DNA from 2 places in the Brevibacillus sp. DP1.3A genome. Region 1 is predicted to be linked to the other one. Evidence: riboswitches for the same ligand, from Rfam matches in the RefSeq annotation. Region 1 holds a riboswitch; the other holds the start of a gene.
What was found. A riboswitch is a leader RNA that binds a small molecule or an ion and turns the genes downstream of it on or off. The one in region 1 is predicted to bind lysine.

Region 1 (13,203 bases):
GCCGTTTAAAGGCAAAGTCATAGAGCTCCCGAAAGAAGGGAAAAAAGAAGACAAGGAAGTTCGTTTCGCGGTAAAAGTGGAACTGCTAGACAAGGCTGATTTTAAGCATGGGATGACGGGAGACAACGATATTATCGTCGCCCAAGCACAGAATGTCCTGCGCTTGCCAAGCAATGCGGTTGAAATTCTGGGGCCAGGTCAAGGAACGGTAATGGTGAAAGATCCGAGCACCGGAGATCCAATGCCGAAAGACGTAGAAATCGGTATTGAAGGATTTGATTTTATTGAAATCAAAGGCGGCTTGAAAGAGGGAGAAGAGGTTCTGGTGACCAACTCCGAAGGCATGTAAAAGCCAATCGAATTGTGTTTATAGCGACAGCCCCGTTGCCACTGGCCAAAGACCTGAGCAAACGGGGCTGTTTTTTACACGCTTACGCTTTTCAACGGTTTGAACGCAATCGTAACGTTGCGGACATTTGCGACGTCAAACTATGTAAAGGATGGGAAATTGTACAGCCGTTTTCCTTCGCAAACTGATCAGCAACAGGTGCCATGGAGAGCTGTGCCACTGCAATAGGCTGGTCTGGAAACGTATGATGGAGTTGATACAGGGCGTCTTTAATCGCTTCTCTGTACGCTTCCTGCTTGTTTTCCATGAGCAGGGCAAAAGCATTTTCAACGATGGTTACTTGTATCTCTGGATGAAGGTTGTGGGAGTGGGCGTGTTGTGCGAGACGCTCCATCGTAGGTTGGACAGTAGCGGGATTGGAGAACAGAAGAACTTGTGGCTCAGTATATCGTGCAAGCTCGTGAAAAAAAGGTCCATCGATTGTGAAGATGGGAACAGTGGCAGTTGCCTCATCCTCAGGTGTTACCAGTGCGGCATACTGCGTGCAAGTAATCACGATTGCATCGACCGCGCAGCTTTGCATCCAGGCTAGTTGATCACGTAATTTGACATGTGCTTGTTCCTTGGTATGGATAGGGGTTCCCGCGTTTTGTAGGAGTAAACCTGGATCAACAAAATGAATGAGCTCTACTTCAAAGGCTGCGAACGCATCTGATAAGAGGGAAATATTCGAATAATGTCCATGGAGACAGGCAATACGGGTCATCGTGCAGCTCCCCCATGAAGAGTATCATTCTCTGATTTCTTATGGGCAAGGACGCGAATACGCTTGTAATCGAGCACCCAGTGACCCTCTTGAAACAGGGCAGGACGCAGTAAGTCAGTGACTTCCCTACATACTTGCTGGATTTCATCTGAGGACAGTCCCGCAAAAAAAGGACTGCAAAAAGAATTCAGCCAATGCGAAAGCCCCAAGTCCCCATCAGCCATGACTGTCGGACGATCAAAATGGGAGGCAAGTACGACATGGAAGCCTTGCTTCTCCAAAAGGGTCGTGTACTCTCCCATGCTGGGAAAATACCAAGGTGAGCGCTCATCAGCAGATATTCCTTTTCGCGCCAATACAGTTCGCAATGCCTTTGTGATTTGTCCGCAATTGCCGTGTCCTCCAAATTCGGCAACAAAGCGTCCACTGGGAGCAAGAGCCAACCAAATGGTTTCAATGACTTCTGCAGGACGTTTCATCCAGTGGAGTGCGGCATTGGAAAAGACAGCGTCGTAACGGACATCTGTACGATACGTATGCGCATCGGCTACTTCAAAGGCAAACGGAGGATATTTTTGGCGAGCAGTCTCAATCATGGCGGTAGAAAAATCGATTCCTGTCACATTTGCTCCTGCAAGCGATAGTTGAGCACACAGGTCGCCTGTTCCACAGCCTAAGTCAAGAATGCTTTCTCCAGGAGCCGGCTGTAGCCAGTCCACTAACCCTTTGCCGTATTCAGAAACGAAATTCATTTTGGCGTCGTACAGTCCGGCATTCCATTGATTGGTTTGGACCATCTGAATCCCCTCCCTTTCATCCATTTTTACCGACTGGGGAGATATAAGTCAAATCTATATAAATTATAAACTGAATAGTATTTAACTATATCAAGCACGAGAAAAAGCATTATGGTTGTAAAGGATATTTCGCTGTTTTTGTCGAATGATCACAGTTGAAAAATTGTAAGGAAGAAAGTAGGAGGACAATTCGTGAAAAAATGGGTTGTAAAAGCACTTCTAGTGTGTTTGGCAACTGGCACCTTTTTATCAGGTGTGTCAGTACCGCCAGCCATGGGGGCCGGGGCAACAGCATCCATGAAAAAAAACAGCCAAGTATCTAAGCCAATCCGGCAGCAGCCTGTTCACGATATGGTTATCTTTAACGATTATCAGGTTGCAGGACTGGATTCAAATGGTTGGAACTGGGTGAAGAACGATGAGTTTATTCTTCCTCCAGAGACACCACTTGATATTGACGTGATACAGACCACTTATGGAAGTGGAACCAACCTCAATCGGAAGCAAGTTTTATTGGATGGCGTAGAGTTATCGGAGTATCAAGCCGAAAATACCTCGTCACAGACTTCATTCAAATGGCAAGTACCTCGGTTTACTATTCCAGCACAAAAGCTGTCTGCTGGCTCGCATACCTTGACCTTTATTGTGACGGATGCCAAGGGGAAGAGCAGCACGTTGCATGTGCGATTTATGGTAGAGGCCAAAAATTACCCGAGCATATTTAATGGGGAAAAGGCAGAGGGAGAACCAGTACCAAGTGGCGGGCAAACGGCGATTTTTGGAATGATGGGTTCACACGACTTTACCAGTTCTGTACCGGGCACATGGAAATTAACAAATAAGTCCACGAGTACAGAGATGAGGTCTGTTCCTGCGACAGTATTTTCGACGGGGACATTGTTGACGGGGCAATATGAACTCCTCTTTGTTCCGGATGATACAACCATGTCACCTTGGATGACGACGATTCAGGTAGGCGTTGCAGAACTGTACATGGGAACGGATACAAGCGGTCAAAAGCTGACGCAAGATCAGAAAATAACAGCTCCAGCAGCACCAGGGAAGGTTTCATTGTATTCGCCCATCCCAGGAAGATGGTCGGTGAACGGAACAGGACAAACCTTGACAGACGCGCAACATTTTGAGGTGGACATTCCTGAGAGACTGGCTGGAATCACAATCGCTGTTACCTTTGAGCCTGTTTCGGTGCAAAAAGAGACATCGTCTATGTGGGGCGATACTTCGGCGACAACGGTTCAAATACAAATACCAGGTGCACCAAATGCCTGCGGCCCTGCTACTGGAAATGTTACGATGGATGTGTTGATGAAGCAGAACGAGCAATCAACACCGAGGGTAGAAAAGATGAACCTGTATTCCTCTGATAATACAGTCAAGCTGTATCAGAATCCTGTTCATGTGATCTGGCTGGCAACTGCTGCCGAGCACATCGAATATGGAAGTGAAGCGGATGATGATGAGGGGCCGGGTGTATGGGCGATCGATAACGTCATTGTCGACGAGAGCAAATTGAATTGGGATCACACGGCATTGCTGTTGTCCGGTTATAAGCCAGGTCGCTACAAAGTCAACTACTATAGCAAAAGAGACCCGGCGCAAGTATGGTGCGGCTACGTTCAAGTGATAGAAGATTTGCCTCCAATCAAGTCGTATCCGGCATGTGAGCCGGGTGATACAGGGGTAAGTCCGCCAAGCTCGCCACTTCTTCTTCGAAGCGAGAGCGGCAAGGAATACCGGGACGGACAAAAGATTACCGTGAACGCAGGCGATAATCTCGAAGAATGGGAAGACCTAAGGCTGATCGCTACTCATGCTGAGCTTGTCGGATCCAAAAAGATCAGGGATAAGAGCGAAAAGAAGGCCTACTATATGCCGAAATTTGAATGGAAACATGGCGAGATCGGTATTGGTGCCAGTCGGAAGCACAGTAACGGTACCATTTCCTCAGAAAATCGGATCGAGATCTTTTCCGGGGAGGAAGAGATCGCTAGCATCAAGCCTAGCAAAGGTGATGGCGACGATGGCGAGGGGCTTGAATCACTGAATTTGAAAAGGTATATCGATATGGATAAGCCTGGAGAATACAAGATCAAGGTAACGAATACGCTCACAAACAAGACCTGCACGGTTATCAACTCCAAAAGAAAGTACACGAAGAAAACCGATGTAAATGAGCGCAATGAAACATTGACGATTACAATTGAAGTGAAGTAGGTAGGTAGACCCCCTTGCATTTTGGCATGGGGGTTTTCGACTACAAGGGGAGGAAGTCCTGTGACAAACGAGCAGAAGGCGATCTTGGAAAAGTTCGGGTTTCGAATCGAAGGAGAGCAAGTGAAACATTTGAAGCTGGGAATCGTAAGAAATAAAAAAGAATTCGTCTCTCACGCCACGTCAGAAGAGTTGCAGGACTACATCAAGTCTATCTTGCGCAACCAATGTCAGTGGAAGCGAGGAGAATCTGAATGAGCAGCCAGGGAGGTTGTTGGGTTTGAGGGAGTCTAGGGAGACATTAGTTACGGCATTACGTGAAGTGGAGGCTTGGGAGAAGGACCAGAACGACTTGTGGTTCTGGGAAAAGCTTGGCAGACTTCCTTTTGTTCTATTAGATCGGATTACGCCTGCTTTCGTTCAAGAGAAGCTGGGAAAAGCCGTAGATGAAATGGCAGCCTTTCTTGAGACAGGTGGAACTTATTTGGTGCAGGATGAACCGATTTACAAACGGTTTGGCAAACGAGTAGAGGGACAGGGCACGTCTGTTATTGGCAAAGAGGAGATTGCCGCTGTACCGCTTACGATCATGAATGATGTCGCAATGGAGCTAAAGGATTCACGTGCGAATTTTGCAACGGTACAAGGTGCCACGACTGGCTTCGGAGGGATTTTTACCCTCGCGATCGATATCCCGTTGTTGATGGGGACATCCCTAAAAGTATTACAAGAGATGGCTCTTGCCTATGGTTATCGACCTGAAGAGAAGAGGGAGCGGCTGTTCGTCGTCAAATGCTTGCAGTTTGCTTCATCAGACATTGTAGGGAAAAAAGCGATACTCGCTGAGCTCTCCCGCTTTGATGATCCAAATGCGCAGAGAGAGGTAATGGCGCAATTGCAGGGATGGCGTGAAGTCGTGGTAACGTACACTGAAAACTTTGGGTGGAAAAAGTTATTTCAAATGGTGCCCATTGCAGGTATTTTGTTTGGGGCGTATTTGAACCGCTCAACCGTCCAGGATGTCGCCGAAGCGGGGATGATGCTGTACCGCAAACGGCGCATCCTGGAGCGGCTACGTGAGAGCGAAAAGAGCGAGGAAATTACTGAGACCACTCCTCAACAGTAAGAGCGTAGAGGAGATGGTCCTCCCATACACCGTTAATTTGCAAATAGCGTAACGACAGTCCTTCTTGGCGAAAACGGTTTTTTTCCAAGACGCGAATGGAAGCTTGATTGCGAGGCATAACAGCAGCTTGTACCCTGTGCAGCCCAGCATCCATTAAAGCAAAGTGAAGGGCGAGATTTACTGCTGCTGTCGTATAGCCTTTGCCATTGCACTCCTGATCCATAAAGTAGCCAATCGTAGCATTTTGCCACGCGCCGCGTGCGACATTCGACAACGCTACACGTCCAATCATCTTTCCGGATTCTCGTGTGAATACGCCGAAAGCATAGGCTGTGCCACGTTCAAAATCATTCTGTGCTTGCGAAATCTGTTCTTGCTGTCCTGGAAGGGTCAGAAATGAAGCGGGGCGGATCGGTTCAAATGGTTGGAGAAAGTCATGATTACGCAGCCGAAGCTCTAGGAGCTCGGCTGCGTCTTGTTGTTGGAGAGGCCGTAAGAGAATCTCGTCTGTATGTAGTGACATGAGATCAATCCTCCTTAAAAAGTTGGATTGATAGTATATCATGTGCCAGAGTATTTGGGAAACATCAATTAGCCGAGCAATTCAGCAAACGATACCCCAAATGCTTTGCAAGTTTCCACTTCTTTTGCAGTAGGAGAAAGCTCGATTTTCAAACCTTCCAAAGGAGTTTCCGCACCACGCTCGCTCGCCTTTTTCAGCAAAATATCAACAGCTGCACCGACATGCTCGTAAGCGGAGTCGCAAGAGCCAAAAGCAACTACCTTTTTCCCGCTGAGGTCAATATCGTCCATTTCCTCATAAAAATCCAGGCATTCGTCTGGCAATTCGCCATCACCCCATGTGTAGGCACCAAGCAAGATTCCGTCGTAAGCTTCGAGTTCTTTTGCGTTCGCATCCATCACTTCTTTTATCTCCAGCTCAGCACCAGTTGAACGAATACCTTCTGCAATTGCTTCAGCAATTTCCTGTGTATTCCCTGTCATGCTCGCGTATACCATCAAAATGCTCATAAAACGTAAAACCTCCAATTAGATAATGAGTATCATTCTCACAAATAAAATTAATGAAAATGAGAATCGTTGTCAATAACTTTTTTCTTATTGCCACGTTTCATTGATTTTGGTAGAGTTAAATAAAATTATAATAATATACTCTAAATAGAGGTGCGCCGAAGAAGAGTAAGTCTTTTCGCAATCTGCCAGGGGGCAGGAGAAGGAAGAAAGGCTAAAGCGCCGAAGCTTATGCTATGCCCCTACGTAGCACAGGCTGGGGTGTCTCATGAAAAATGAACATCCTGTCACAAGGGACCTCAAGTCTTTTTGTGGAGCGCTATTTATGATTTGCTTATGTAGTATCAAAAGCAATGAGATAGCGAATGCACTCATTGCTTTTTTTGATTTACCATGCTGTTATTTTGAGGAGGATGTAACTATGAACATGATGGATGCTAACGAAATTATCGCGTTTATTCAAAAAAGCGAAAAGAAAACACCAGTGAAGGTATATGTGAAAGGGAACCTGGAGGGAATCGACTTCGGTGCGAGCTCCAAAGCTTTCATTACTGGTCCTACTGGTGTTGTTTTTGGTGAGTGGAAAGAGATTGAGCCAGTGCTCGCGGCTAACGCAGACAAAATTGAAGATTATGTGGTAGAAAGCGACCGTCGCAACTCCGCTATTCCATTGCTGGATACAAAAGGGATTCAAGCGCGTATTGAGCCAGGCGCAATTATCCGTGACCAAGTGACAATCGGTAATAATGCGGTCATCATGATGGGTGCTTCCATTAACATCGGTGCAGTCATCGGTGAAGGTACGATGATCGACATGAATGTTGTAGTAGGTGGACGTGGAACCATCGGGAAAAACTGCCACATCGGCGCGGGATCGGTTATCGCGGGCGTTATCGAGCCGCCATCTGCACAGCCAGTTGTTGTCGAGGACGATGTTGTCATCGGAGCAAATGCTGTCATTCTGGAAGGTGTACGCGTAGGAAAAGGTGCTGTCGTTGCAGCGGGTGCTGTCGTGATTGAAGATGTACCTCCATACGTAGTAGTTGCGGGAACGCCTGCACGTGTGATCAAGCAAATCGATGAAAAAACTCGTTCCAAGACAGAGATCAAGCAGGAGCTACGTCAGCTGTAAGGGAGAGAGTGCACATGGACTGGCGTTCGCTCGATGAACAATATATCGTCTCCTCTTACAAAAGACTTCCGATTGCCATAGAAAAAGGCGAAGGAAATTACTTGTACGATACGAACGGGAAGAGCTATCTCGACTTGTTTACCGGCCTTGCTGTAAACGTTCTGGGGCATTCTCATCCGCGCATTGTACAGGCTTTGCGTGAGCAGGGAGAGCGCTTCTTGCATATATCCAATGTATTTTTAAACACACCGGCTATTCGTTTGGCCGAGCGTTTGGTTGCGAACAGCATTAGTGGGAAAGTGTTTTTCACCAACTCTGGTGCAGAGGCTACAGAGACTGCGATCAAGCTGATTCACAAATGGACGAAGAACGAGGGAGCAGGTCGTGAAGGCATTGTTGTCTTACGCAACAGCTTTCACGGGCGAACACTCGGAGCAGTGCGTTTGACGAGGCAGGCTCACGTCTATCAAGACTTTCCTCAGCCGGCTTTTCCTGTTTATGAACTGGATGTGGAGGACACGGAAGGATTGCGAGCGATTTGCCAGGAAGCAAGGCCCGCTGCGGTCCTCATGGAGCCAGTCTTGGGTTCCGGTGGTGTCGTGCCGTTAACGGAAGCATTCTTGCGAGAGGTAGCTGCGATCTGTGAACAAGAAGGCATGCTCTTTGTCATGGACGAGATCCAGACAGGAATGGGCAGAACAGGAAAGCTGTTTGCTTATGAGCATGCAGGCGTAATGCCAGACCTTATCCTTTTTGCCAAAGGCATAGGGGGAGGGCTTCCGCTCGGCGGTGTCATCGCTGGTCCAAAGCTGATGAACCAGTTCAAACCAGGGGATCACGGAACGACGTTCGCACCATCACCACTGTCTGCTGCTCTCGGGAATGTCGTGTTGGATGAATTGCTTGATCCAGCCTTCATCGCTCACGTAGAAGAAGTCATCGCATACCTGTGGTCGGGCTTGGAAGCGTTGCGAACACGTCTTCCAGATCAGCTGCAATCCCTTCGCGGAAAAGGCTTGATGGTTGGAATTCCGCTCTCTTCCACTCCGGAAGAGGTAAGCCACTTGCAGCAAGCGTTGCTTGACGAAGGAATTCTCGTTGACGTGACGCAGAAAACGATTGTTCGTCTGCTTCCGCCACTGACGTTGACAAAAGCCGATGTGGACCGTTTCCTTGCCGTGTTTGAGGAGCAATTAAAAGTAAGATCAGGTACGAAAAAGGAGGCGTAGGGCATGACGACTTCCTTGTTTACACAAATTCGCCGAGACCTGCACCAAATACCGGAGCCAGGCTTCGCTGAAGTGAAGACGCAACAATACTTGCTCGATTATTTGAAAAAGCTTCCACAAGAGCGAATCGAGATCAAAACGTGGCGGACAGGCATTTTGGTCAAGCTGGCAGGAACAAAGCCTAAACGATTAATTGCCTGGCGGACGGATATGGATGGCCTGCCGATCGTAGAGGAAACGTCCTATCCGTTTCGCTCGATTCATGAAGGATACATGCATGCATGCGGGCATGACATGCATATGGCGATCGCTCTTGGCCTCCTGACGCATTTTACCGAGCATCCGATAGCAGATGATTTGCTGTTCCTCTTTCAGCCGGCAGAAGAAGGTCCTGGCGGTGCTGAGCCGATGATGGAAAGTGAAGAGTTTGCAGGGTGGCGACCAGACTACATTTTTGCCTTGCATATCGCGCCAGAATATCCAGTTGGCCATATTGCGACGAAGCCAGGAATTTTGTTTGCCAACACTTCTGAGTTGTACATTGATTTGGTTGGCAAAGGGGGGCATGCAGCCTTCCCGCACCAGGCGAATGACATGGTGGTTGCAGGAAGCCATCTTGTGACACAGCTTCAATCGATTATTTCGCGCAATATGGATCCATTGGATTCAGCTGTCGTAACGATTGGCAAGCTGGAGAGCGGGACGAAGCAGAACATCATCGCAGAGAAGTCCAGGCTAGAAGGGACCATCCGAACCTTTTCAATGGAATCGATGGCACTCGTCAAGAGCCGCATTGAATCTCTCGTAAAGGGAGTGGAAATAGGCTTTGATTGCCGGGCAGCGATTGACTACGGAGTTGGCTACTGCCAGGTTTACAACGAGGAGCAGCTAACGACAGACTTCATGCAATGGGTACAGGAACAATGTGAAGATGTAACTCTCATCACCTGCAAGGAAGCCATGACTGGAGAAGACTTCGGTTACTTTTTGAAAGAAATTCCCGGCTTTTTATTCTGGCTTGGGGTGCAAACGCCGTACGGCTTGCACCATTCCAAAATTGAGCCGAACGATGACGCGATCGAGGTGGCCATTCGACTGGTCTCCCGGTATTTTACATGGCTTTCGCAACAGGAGTAGCAGGTGTCAGGAGCAAAAAAAGAGTGGCTGGATAGCCGCTCTTTTTTCTGTGTCATTCCCAACCGTATTCTGGTCAAGAGTAAGAAGTAGTTACTAACATCTCTGTGCATAAGTCTTTCTTCCTAAGGTTTTTGTGCTTGTGGATAATGTGGATATTGTTGAAAAAACTTATCAGGGCAGCACAACTATTTCCTTTTCCAAACGTATAAACTAGAGAGAAGAAATTCCGGAAAAACAAGCGCTGCCGCGCACACATACAGGAGGATTATTGACATGAAAAAAGCATGGTTATCGGCCTTGTTGGCGTTGACTGTAGCAGCAGGGGTGGGGAGCACTACTGCGCTGGGAGAGGGTGCGATGCGCGTATTTTTCGGTGCGGAAACCGTAGCGAGTGAAATGCCAGCATCCAAGGCCGAATCGGTTGAAACAATAGTGAACAAGCTCGGTGGTTTCGCCGATTACGATCAGCAATCTGGCAAATTGCAAGTGATTAAGCCAAACGTAAATATTATTGTGGTCGAAGGGATTCAGCAGACCCGCAATAAAAATGTTGTTTTCAGCAACCCTGTCAAAGGATACAGCGACAAAAATGTGCCTCGTACGTTTAACGTGTTCGTAGAGGTTGATGACGCGCCTGTAGCCAAAGACTTGCGGATGCAACTCGTGTTGGTCGGACCGGATGGAAAAGAAGTGTCCAAAGGGAAAGAGTGGAAATACTCCACACAAAATGCAAACAGCTTCTATTTTTCTGAGCCTTTTGTATCTACGAAACTCGAAGCATACGGCACTTATAAAGTACAAGTTCAAATGAAATCCGAGAAATTCACTTCTTATGTAACCGTCGGGGAAAATACATTTACAGTTGGGCGTTAAAAATTATGGCTTGGATGCGTTTCCACTTTGCATGTCCCCGTGCTATAATATACGGAAAAGCCAATATACTTGGTGATAGCAAGTACATGAAAGAAAGGAACGATGGGAGCGAATGGAGACAAATCCCCCGCGATCGTCCACGGATGTAGAAGGCCCGAGTATACGCATTGCCTGGAAAGATGAGCAATCCATTCAGGCAGAGTGGAGCATGACGAAGGAGTTCGAGCAAGAAATAGAGCGAAAGTTTGCTATTCCGTTTGCTGAACTACCTTTTGTCCTACGCCTTTTTGATGTGACGTACCGCAAAGAGATCCGAAATGATGGCACTGACCTTTACACTGATTTTGATATCAACCACCGTTCTTCCGAATGGATTTTGTACGGAGTGACGCAAGGATTGGAATATTGCGTTGATCTGGGGATTCGGATGGTGGACGGAAGGTTTTATTCGCTGTCCAGGTCTCAAATGATTTGATCAACGTGCTCAAGCAACGTACGACTGAGGCAACTGCATTTTTATACGGAACAGCCCCATTATCCACGAGATTTGCTTGTGGCAATGGGGCTTTTGATTTTTATTTATGACTCATGGCTTCTCTCGCTGTTTGTCCAGTAGTCGCAGGGCAACCGCTAAAACAGCCCATACTGGCATTGGTTCGTCTAACTTATTTAGCCATTCAGGCGAGGTTAGCAAGGCCTCCTGTAACGCTCGATTGCCCAGCTCCAATTTCCAGGGAGGAAACGCTTGTGACTCTTCTGAGGCAAATGGATCGTACTGAGACAAGTTGTGCGTCTGAATGAGGCGCGTCAGCTTTTCAGCGTACGCAGGATCGGTAGCGTAGCTGGCCTCTTCTAAAGCCTATGCGGCTTGTGCGGAAGTAGTGGCTGCCAGCACGTTTTTATATGCGGGCTTACGTAAAAACTGGGCATGGTCTTCCATGGATTGCTGGTAATTTTCATAAGCACACCCCTTTCTACTCTTTTTTATTCGTATGAAAAAAAGAGGTCAGGGGGAATAGGTCTGAACATGAAAAAACAGTCGATATTGCTCGACTGTTTTTACGTTTTTCTTTATGGCTTTCGAGGTTGGAAGTATTGAATGCGCTTGTTGAAGAGATGGAGCTCTGCTTTAAAATCGCGTGCCAAGTATCGACAGTACTCATTCGCCTTGTTTTTATCGCCATGTGTGGCCGATTCAGGGAGGGACACTTGTATGTAGTGCTTTTCGGAACCGTTTTCATTTTTGCTACCGACTCCAACAACGATAGCTTTATACATGTTTGGATCTTTTCCTTTGAGAAGGAACCACGAGTCTTTTCCTTCAGGGCGTTCTTCTAGGGTGTAAGGGAAAGCGGCGTCAGCATAGGTCCAGCCCAACTGCTTTCCTGTTTTTGAGGTCATGTCAACGTATCGAGTAAACTTGGCTTTCACGTCGTCAATACTTACAGATGCTGCGGTAGAACCATCAACGAAATAGATGTAGGCCGATTGAAGTTTCACGACTGCACTCACTCCTAGTACCGGTATTCTGTGCGTTAAGTGTAGCATTGTCTTCCACTCTTTGGCAATGAGGCAGTTGGCGACCGAAAACAATTGCGCGTTTTTTCTGAAAAGTGTAAAATATATATCATATTTATATGCCGTTAGATGAACGATAAAGGATCATGGAGGAATATACGCATGCAGGAGGCCTCAATTAGACACGTATTCGAAGCTTTAAACACCATGCGCGCCATCGATGTGGTGAACAAAGAAGACTGGGAGCGGGCAGCGAAGGAAGCCGAATTGGATTCCTCCGTACAGTTAAACATTCTCTGGATCATCTACTGTTATGAAGGTGTACGCGTCACGCAAATTGCAGATTGGACCTTCTGGCATCCCTCATCGATTGTCATTCATATCAAGAAATTAATGGAGAAAGGCATGGTGACTATCGAAAAGTCGGAGTTGGATGGGCGTGTAGTTCACGTATACCCCACTGAAAAAGGAAAAGAAGTATTGGAAGCCAGTCGAAGAAGTGTACCAGATATTTTTAGATTGACGTATGCATTGGAGAAAATGGAGGAACGATACAGTACAGCAGTAGTTGAACTGTTCTTTGAATGTCTCTCCTTTGTCGCGCAATCGTTGCATGGTGCAGAAAAAGTGAGATGGATTCAAGAAGGGGAAGACAGGGTCATTAACCCAACGCGTCTGGTAAATGATGCTGTTTGGGTGGCAAAAACGTGATTTTTCGCTTATACTAGTGAATAATCCGAATATTTTACGAAATTCGGAGGCCAAAATACTGTTGAGGAGGGATTGCTGATGGAGCACTACGACCACTTATACGACGTTTCGGAGAATGCTAATGTACGTTTCCTTGGATTTATTTCAGAGGGAACACGCTACGACTTTGGCATGGTATTTACACACAAGTTTTATGGGAAGCCGTTGGTGATCTGTATGCAGACAGGGCAATCGACTCTTCTCAGTTCTGAAGATGCGGTGAATCCAGGATACCTGCAAAAAATTTTCAGGCTGGATTCAG
Region 2 (6,333 bases), 3.1 Mb from region 1:
TGCCTGATAGCGCTCCAATGCGGTTTCTTTCTTCGTTGTACTTTCCTCTAAAGTCTTTTTTGCTGCCAGTATCTTCGTATAGTTGTCACTTACTTCTTGGCCGACTTTCTTTTGTGTCTTTTGTTTTTGCAGTTCCGCTTTTTTGTGCTCGTTTTTTGCGATTGTACCTTTATGTGTACTGAGTGCGGAATACTCTGCCGTGTAATCAATTCTTACTTGGGCAAAGTCTATTTCTGCTTGTGCCTTGATCATCTCAGGACGTTTTTCAAAAGCTTTTGCTTGCAATTGCTCCAGGGAAAGTAGCTCATGCTGGGTCAGATCAGTAGCGGTCATTTTCCATTGTCTGTCCGCTTTTTCATTCAATAAATCGTTGAGCTTGGCCAATGCTTGTTTGTAGCTGGTTTCAAGGGCAGCAAGATTTTTATGAGCTTCTGTTTCTTGGGAGTCCAACCAGTACTGTCTTTGCAAGCTTTTCTTCTGCGCTTTGATTTTTGCGTCTAATGACTGGACTTCGAAGAATGCTTTTTGCACTTGCAATTGTATGGTGTTTTTTTGCGTATTCAGGGCGACTTCATCGACAACTACTTCTTTGACCGCTTTGGCTGCGTCTTCGAATTTCTTTTTTGCATCAGCCAGAGTCATGATGTCGGCTTTTTTGATTTCTTCTTTTTCTCTCAGTGTGATGGATGTCTCGTACTTCGTAATATCTAAATCAAGCCGAAGCACCTCCAGATCAACGCTGTTCTTTATTGCCTGTTCGACTGCGAAATCTAGCGACAAAAGGGAAACATCCGTCTGTTCAGCAGTGGCCACGAGTGGTGCGGCCAGAGCCATATGGGCGCCACCTGTGAGGAGAGAAGTGACTAATGTTGTGCTGTAAATGTGTTTGAAGAGCCTGGATTTCATGGGGCAACCTCCTGATCATATATGCAAGAATTTGATAACGATTCTCATTATCAAATCCATGAAAAGTATATATTTCCAATAGAATTTCGTCAATAAGAAAATGTTTTTTCATCATGTTCTTGGTCAGAAATCCAAAAGGAATCCCCTTCAGGAAAAAGGCAAAGTGAGCATCTGCCTGTTTCCCCAAAGGGGATTTGTTCTTCGTGATGGGAAAGAACTATTCTTTGTCCCTGTTTTCTTTTTTTGCCGCAGCCGTCTTTGCAGTTTGGTCCAATGTCCCTTCCTTTGGTGTAAGGGAATAACCATGCATATTGCTTCCGTTATAACCCATGTCCGGCTTTTCCTTTGAGATGCGATCAGTCATTTGCGTCCCCCTTATTTTGCCCAGTGGGTGTAGAGTCTTGCTGCACATACGGATTGTCGATGTCATTTGGTTCCTTGTCTAGATTGGTACGGATTGCGATTATTGGGCTATTCGGAGGTTGAGCGATTAGTCTGTCATCCAGTTGTTTGAAATCAGGCAGGTCGTTTTCGCGAGTGTCATCCATGTTCGTCTCCTCCTTTACGGGTTAGTATGTCCACCATCTGCCTGCCAATTTCCTTAACTGGAAAAGGAAAGAGACTGGTACTACACACGAAAAAACAGCCCCAGTCCCAGGAAAAGTTCGGGCGGAGGCTGTGGCGATCATCTTTGTGCAGTTAACTCGTTTTCTTGGCTAGGATCTTCATAAAAGAGGCAAGATTCGTTTGTAGCAATGGTGTGAAGGTAGAAAAGGAAGTATTTTCAGTGAGTGTAGTCATTTGACGAACAAATTCAGTGGCGTCCTTTGTATTTACATTCTCAAAGTGGTTAGCGATTTTTGTATTTTTTAAATCGGAGAGAAGCGTAGCTTGTTCGTTTCGGTATTGTGCGATCCAGTCTGGACGATGTTGCAGCTTTTTGACGAATTGAATCAGCGTGCTTACTTTCTCTGTTTGATTGGTTGTGGCCGCTTGCATTTTTTTGTAGGCTTCTGGGTCATACCGCTCCATCAGCGTGGACGGATTAACATAGTCGTTCGGCGCCCCATGTGGTTTTTGCGGAAGCTCTACGTAGCTGGCACTGCCAGTTGCAGGGTCAACCTTTCGTGTTTTGGCGACTCCAGCAAGCAGCTGGAGGGTATCCAAAAATTCAGCAGCATTTTTTTCATCACCCATGTATTGGTCTGCCAAATATTTACCTTGGGTTAAACCGACTTCTACCAAAGCAGTTCTTTCTTCATCCGTGTAGGTGGATTGGGAGTTGAAAAAATTTTGCTCCAGGATGTGGTCAAAGGCTTTGCGAGCCTCGGGTGGTTTATCTGCGAAAATTTTATCCAAACGCTCATTAATCTCTGTGCTAAAGAAAAATTGGACGCTGTGATGTTCGATGGCATCAGCAGGTAGCTCGCGTGCCTTGTGTGAACGAAGGTCTACAGTATCGGGCTTGGGCAATCCCAGACTAGTTCCTGTCACCATTTTGGGTGCAGGTTGGTTAGTTGGAAGCTGGGGGGGTAGGTAGCGGGTATTCGATTGGATTTGCATGTTCTACTCTCCTCACATGGATTCATGTTCAGTCGTGATGGCAGGAGATCTGGTTACCTTTTATCAGATGACTGGTATGAGTTGTGAGAACGGAAGGAAACGGATCTCAATTGCTTCTTGCCTATACTATCGGCTGTTTTTGGTCCATTTTTAATATGCTGGCAAAGATGAAAAAGGACTCCCGTTCAGATAACGGAAGTCCGTATTTTTTTCTTCGATTACTTCGTGTATTCATCCATGCTGAAGTCTACTTGTTCAAGCGGGACGAGCTTGGTCTTTTTGGTGATTTTATAAGCGAGCCAAATGATTAAGAAGAGTGGCAGGCCAATGTAAGAGACCAGGACGCCATACCAGTCAATCATTCCACCCACGAATGCGGAGTAGTTTTGCCCCAAAATAACGATACAGCAAATGATGAAGGCAAAAATCGGTCCAAACGGGAACCATTTTGCCCGATAAGGCAATTCGCTTAAGTCACGACCCTGAGCGATAAACGCTTTGCGGAAACGATAGTGACTAATGGCAATTCCCAGCCAAGCGATGAAGCCTGACATACCGGAAGCATTCAAAAGCCATACATACACTTCGCCTTCCCCAAACAGAGAGGACAGAAAAGCAAGGGCGCCAATGAGCGCAGTCAAGATCAAGGCATTGATCGGTACGCCGTTACTTGTTACTTTCGCGAACCATTTTGGTGCGTTTCCTTCTTTCGCCAAGTTCCATAGCATGCGTGTAGAGGCGTACATACCAGAGTTACCAGCAGACAATACAGACGTGAGAATAACGGCATTCATGACAGATGCTGCAAAAGCAAATCCGGCATTTTCAAATACAATCGTAAACGGACTGATCGCAATATCCGTAAGGTCGCCACTGATCAGATTTGGATTATCGTATGGAACCAACAACCCGATGATCAAAATAGCGAGGATGTAGAAAAGCAAGATGCGCCAAAAAATTTGACGGATGGCCTTCGGAATGTTGCGGGCAGGGTCTTCGCTCTCCCCAGCTGCGACACCAACGAGCTCTGTCCCTTGGAAAGAGAATCCGGCAATCATAAAGACACCGAGCAGGGCCATGAAGCCGCCATTGAATGGCGCGTCGCCTTTGGTGAAGTTTTGGAAGCCGACTGCTTGACCGCCCATAATGCCAAAAATCATCAACACACCCACAATAATAAAGATGATGACCGTTATTACTTTAATCAAGGCGAACCAATATTCTGATTCTCCATAGGCTTTCACAGACAGGAGATTCAAGGCAAACAGCAATCCGAGGAACAAAGCGCTCCACAATATCGCTGGGGTATCCGGGAACCAATATTTCATAATAAGTGCCGAAGCTGACAGCTCGACGGCAATGGTAATCGCCCAGTTGTACCAGTAGTTCCAGCCGAGAGCAAAGCCGAGAGATGGATCGACGAACCGTGTGGCATACGTCGAAAACGAACCGGAAACAGGCATGAAGGCCGCCATTTCCCCCAAGCTGGTCATTAAAAAGTAAACCATGATACTAATGGCGAGATAGGCGACTAAAGCTCCACCAGGTCCAGCGGAATGGATCGAGCCTCCACTCGCGAGAAACAATCCCGTCCCAATCGAGCCGCCGATGGCGATCATCGTCAGGTGTCGGGCTTTTAAACCACGTTGCAATTGATTTTGTGACATAAGCTGCTTGCACGACCTTTCTTGATTTTTGAGAAGGAAGGTCGGAAATTAAAAAACCGCCATAGCCAAAAAAATGGCATAGGGCGGTATCATCCAATCCCCACCAAGCCTTCACTGAAGATAGCTCACCACGTTTGCTTGGCATGCAAACGTGACAGTTCTGCCTCTTTCGAGTACAGCCCCAACCCAATCGCACAGAGACGCGATATGAGCTTCGGCGGATTTTCCTTACCTGGAGTCATTGATTTTCTCTGAATCTCGTACAGGATGATATAAAAGCCGCGACCTCTATCCCCACCGTGAAAGATGAGGATAACATGTATGAAATTATGTGATTTAACAACTATAAAGGATTGTTCGGGATTAATCAATGTGAAATTTTGTTATTCAAATGAACGTCTGGCAGGCCAGGAGCCTTGCAGCTTGCGAATTTGGACGATTTGTCCCGTATGAAACGCATCATGCAAGACAAGACTCATTACGGCCTGGTAAATGGGTTTATAGGTAGCCATCTGGTTTAACTCTTCATCCGTCAGCAAGGAAAGCTTTTCATGAATGTGGTGATGGACGCTTTCCATTCGCAAGAGGGTAGCTTGCCAAGCGTCTTCGTCATCTGGACCACCGGATGGGGTGAAGGTATCATCGTTCGTCACAGCGGAGCCAGGAAATTCGGTGCCCAAAAGACGATGCAACAGGCGTTCTTTGTAATAAAGCAGGTGGCTGACGTTTTCCCAGATTGTGTTGGCTGCTTCTCCCACAGGGCGCCAGCATGCCTCCGCTACTGATACTCCGGCAAGCGCTTCTTTTAAGGGTGGATACCAGTCTTCCTTGTCATAGGCACATTCCCAACCGTGCAAAAGCAATTCCTTCCGATTCATACGCTTCCTCCTCGTCTGTGAAACAGATTGATGAAACGCTATAATAGCTGTAAGAAATGATTGTGTAACCAGTTAATTCAATTACGATAGTTACAAATAAAGACTACCATATCCTGTATGGTCATACAAGAGAGAAAAATGAAGGGTTTCGTCAGGAGAGTTGATGACATGGACTGGCTTTGTATCGATTTTTTAAATAGTGATTGGCGGGATTGGCGCGGTTCTGGTCGTGGGGAAAATCGTCTGGAGAAAGAGGAATGGCTGTCATCCTTTTTGCAGACATACAAGCTAACCGCACCGCTGCCGATGAATGAGGCGTGTGCCGCGTCTCTTTTGCAATTGCGGGAGCGTTTGAGACGTATGCTAGAGGCCGTAATCCGTGGAGACCGATTCCAAGAGGAGGACCTTGTGGAATTGAACAAAGTGTTGGCTCTCGCTCCTTTTCATACGCAGGTGTTGTATGTAGATGAGGAGGGCGGCTACAGGCAAAAGCAATCCAGCCAAGCAGAGGGATGGTCACTCGTCATGGCACAAATTGCAGCTTCTTTCGCGGAGTTGCTTGCCCCACAGCATCTGGAGCGAATCAAAATATGTGACAACGAGGATTGCCGCTGGGTGTTTTATGATGAAAGCCGCAACCGGGTGCGCCGCTGGTGTGATGACAAAATGTGCGGAAACCTGATGAAGGTGCGCCGTTTTCGTGAGCGGCAGAAGGAAAAAGGTTAATGGAGCCTTAACCAAAGACCGTCGGGATTTTGTCTCTGACGGTTTTTTCTATGTTTGAGACATAATAAGTAGCATATACATGGGAACGGAAACGAGGTGGGTAGGATGAGTCAAGCGCGCAAAAAATGGTTTCAGGCACTCGTATTGGTGACACTTGGGGCGATTTGTCTGGCTATATGGTATTTGCAGCCATATCAGCCCGATCAGGCAGCGTTAACGGCCATGCAAGGCGGTGAGGGGATTACGGTCATGGATACGAATGACTGGATTATTTTCCAAGGCGGGGAGTCACGCGAACCGGGACTCATCTTATATCCGGGAGCACTTGTCAAACCGGAGAGCTATGCACCGATTGCCCGTGCTTTGGCAGGCTCCGGCTACCATGTTTTTCTCGCACGAATGCCGCTGAATTTGGCTGTAAGTGATATGACGCGAGCCACACAAGTATTGAAGGCGTACCCGAATAAAACGTTTGTCATCGGAGGACATTCGCTTGGTGGTACTATGGCAGCTCAATTCGCAGCAAACCACCCGGACCGAATCAACGGCGTGTTTTTACTGGGAGCGTATCCGAATAGTCAGGGGAACTTGAA

Region 2: it holds a riboswitch for lysine, as region 1 does, so the genes downstream of both, HP399_RS25370 (amino acid permease) here and dapD (2,3,4,5-tetrahydropyridine-2,6-dicarboxylate N-acetyltransferase) in region 1, are expected to answer to the same signal.

Annotation. Positions count from the first base shown of each region.
Region 1 covers NZ_CP085876.1:2,459,895-2,473,097, forward strand. Annotated here, with positions in the region: gene HP399_RS11285 (efflux RND transporter periplasmic adaptor subunit) at 1-349, shown strand, start outside; gene HP399_RS11290 (hypothetical protein) at 441-1,115, opposite strand; gene HP399_RS11295 (class I SAM-dependent methyltransferase) at 1,112-1,912, opposite strand; gene HP399_RS11300 (hypothetical protein) at 2,105-4,147, shown strand; gene HP399_RS11305 (hypothetical protein) at 4,208-4,402, shown strand; gene HP399_RS11310 (EcsC family protein) at 4,416-5,270, shown strand; gene HP399_RS11315 (GNAT family N-acetyltransferase) at 5,245-5,793, opposite strand; gene HP399_RS11320 (flavodoxin) at 5,862-6,302, opposite strand; lysine riboswitch at 6,443-6,632, shown strand; gene dapD (2,3,4,5-tetrahydropyridine-2,6-dicarboxylate N-acetyltransferase) at 6,724-7,434, shown strand; gene HP399_RS11330 (aspartate aminotransferase family protein) at 7,449-8,663, shown strand; gene HP399_RS11335 (N-acetyldiaminopimelate deacetylase) at 8,667-9,800, shown strand; gene HP399_RS11340 (hypothetical protein) at 10,074-10,673, shown strand; gene HP399_RS11345 (DUF4912 domain-containing protein) at 10,786-11,148, shown strand; gene HP399_RS11350 (DUF1885 family protein) at 11,745-12,173, opposite strand; gene HP399_RS11355 (MarR family winged helix-turn-helix transcriptional regulator) at 12,354-12,902, shown strand; gene HP399_RS11360 (DUF3055 domain-containing protein) at 12,981-13,203, shown strand, end outside.
Region 2 covers NZ_CP085876.1:5,531,519-5,537,851, reverse strand. Annotated here, with positions in the region: gene HP399_RS25390 (TolC family protein) at 1-906, opposite strand, end outside; gene HP399_RS25385 (hypothetical protein) at 1,124-1,270, opposite strand; gene HP399_RS25380 (hypothetical protein) at 1,263-1,454, opposite strand; gene HP399_RS25375 (hypothetical protein) at 1,606-2,469, opposite strand; gene HP399_RS25370 (amino acid permease) at 2,688-4,136, opposite strand; lysine riboswitch at 4,250-4,435, opposite strand; gene HP399_RS25365 (DinB family protein) at 4,520-5,014, opposite strand; gene HP399_RS25360 (CGNR zinc finger domain-containing protein) at 5,183-5,740, shown strand; gene HP399_RS25355 (alpha/beta fold hydrolase) at 5,846-6,333, shown strand, end outside.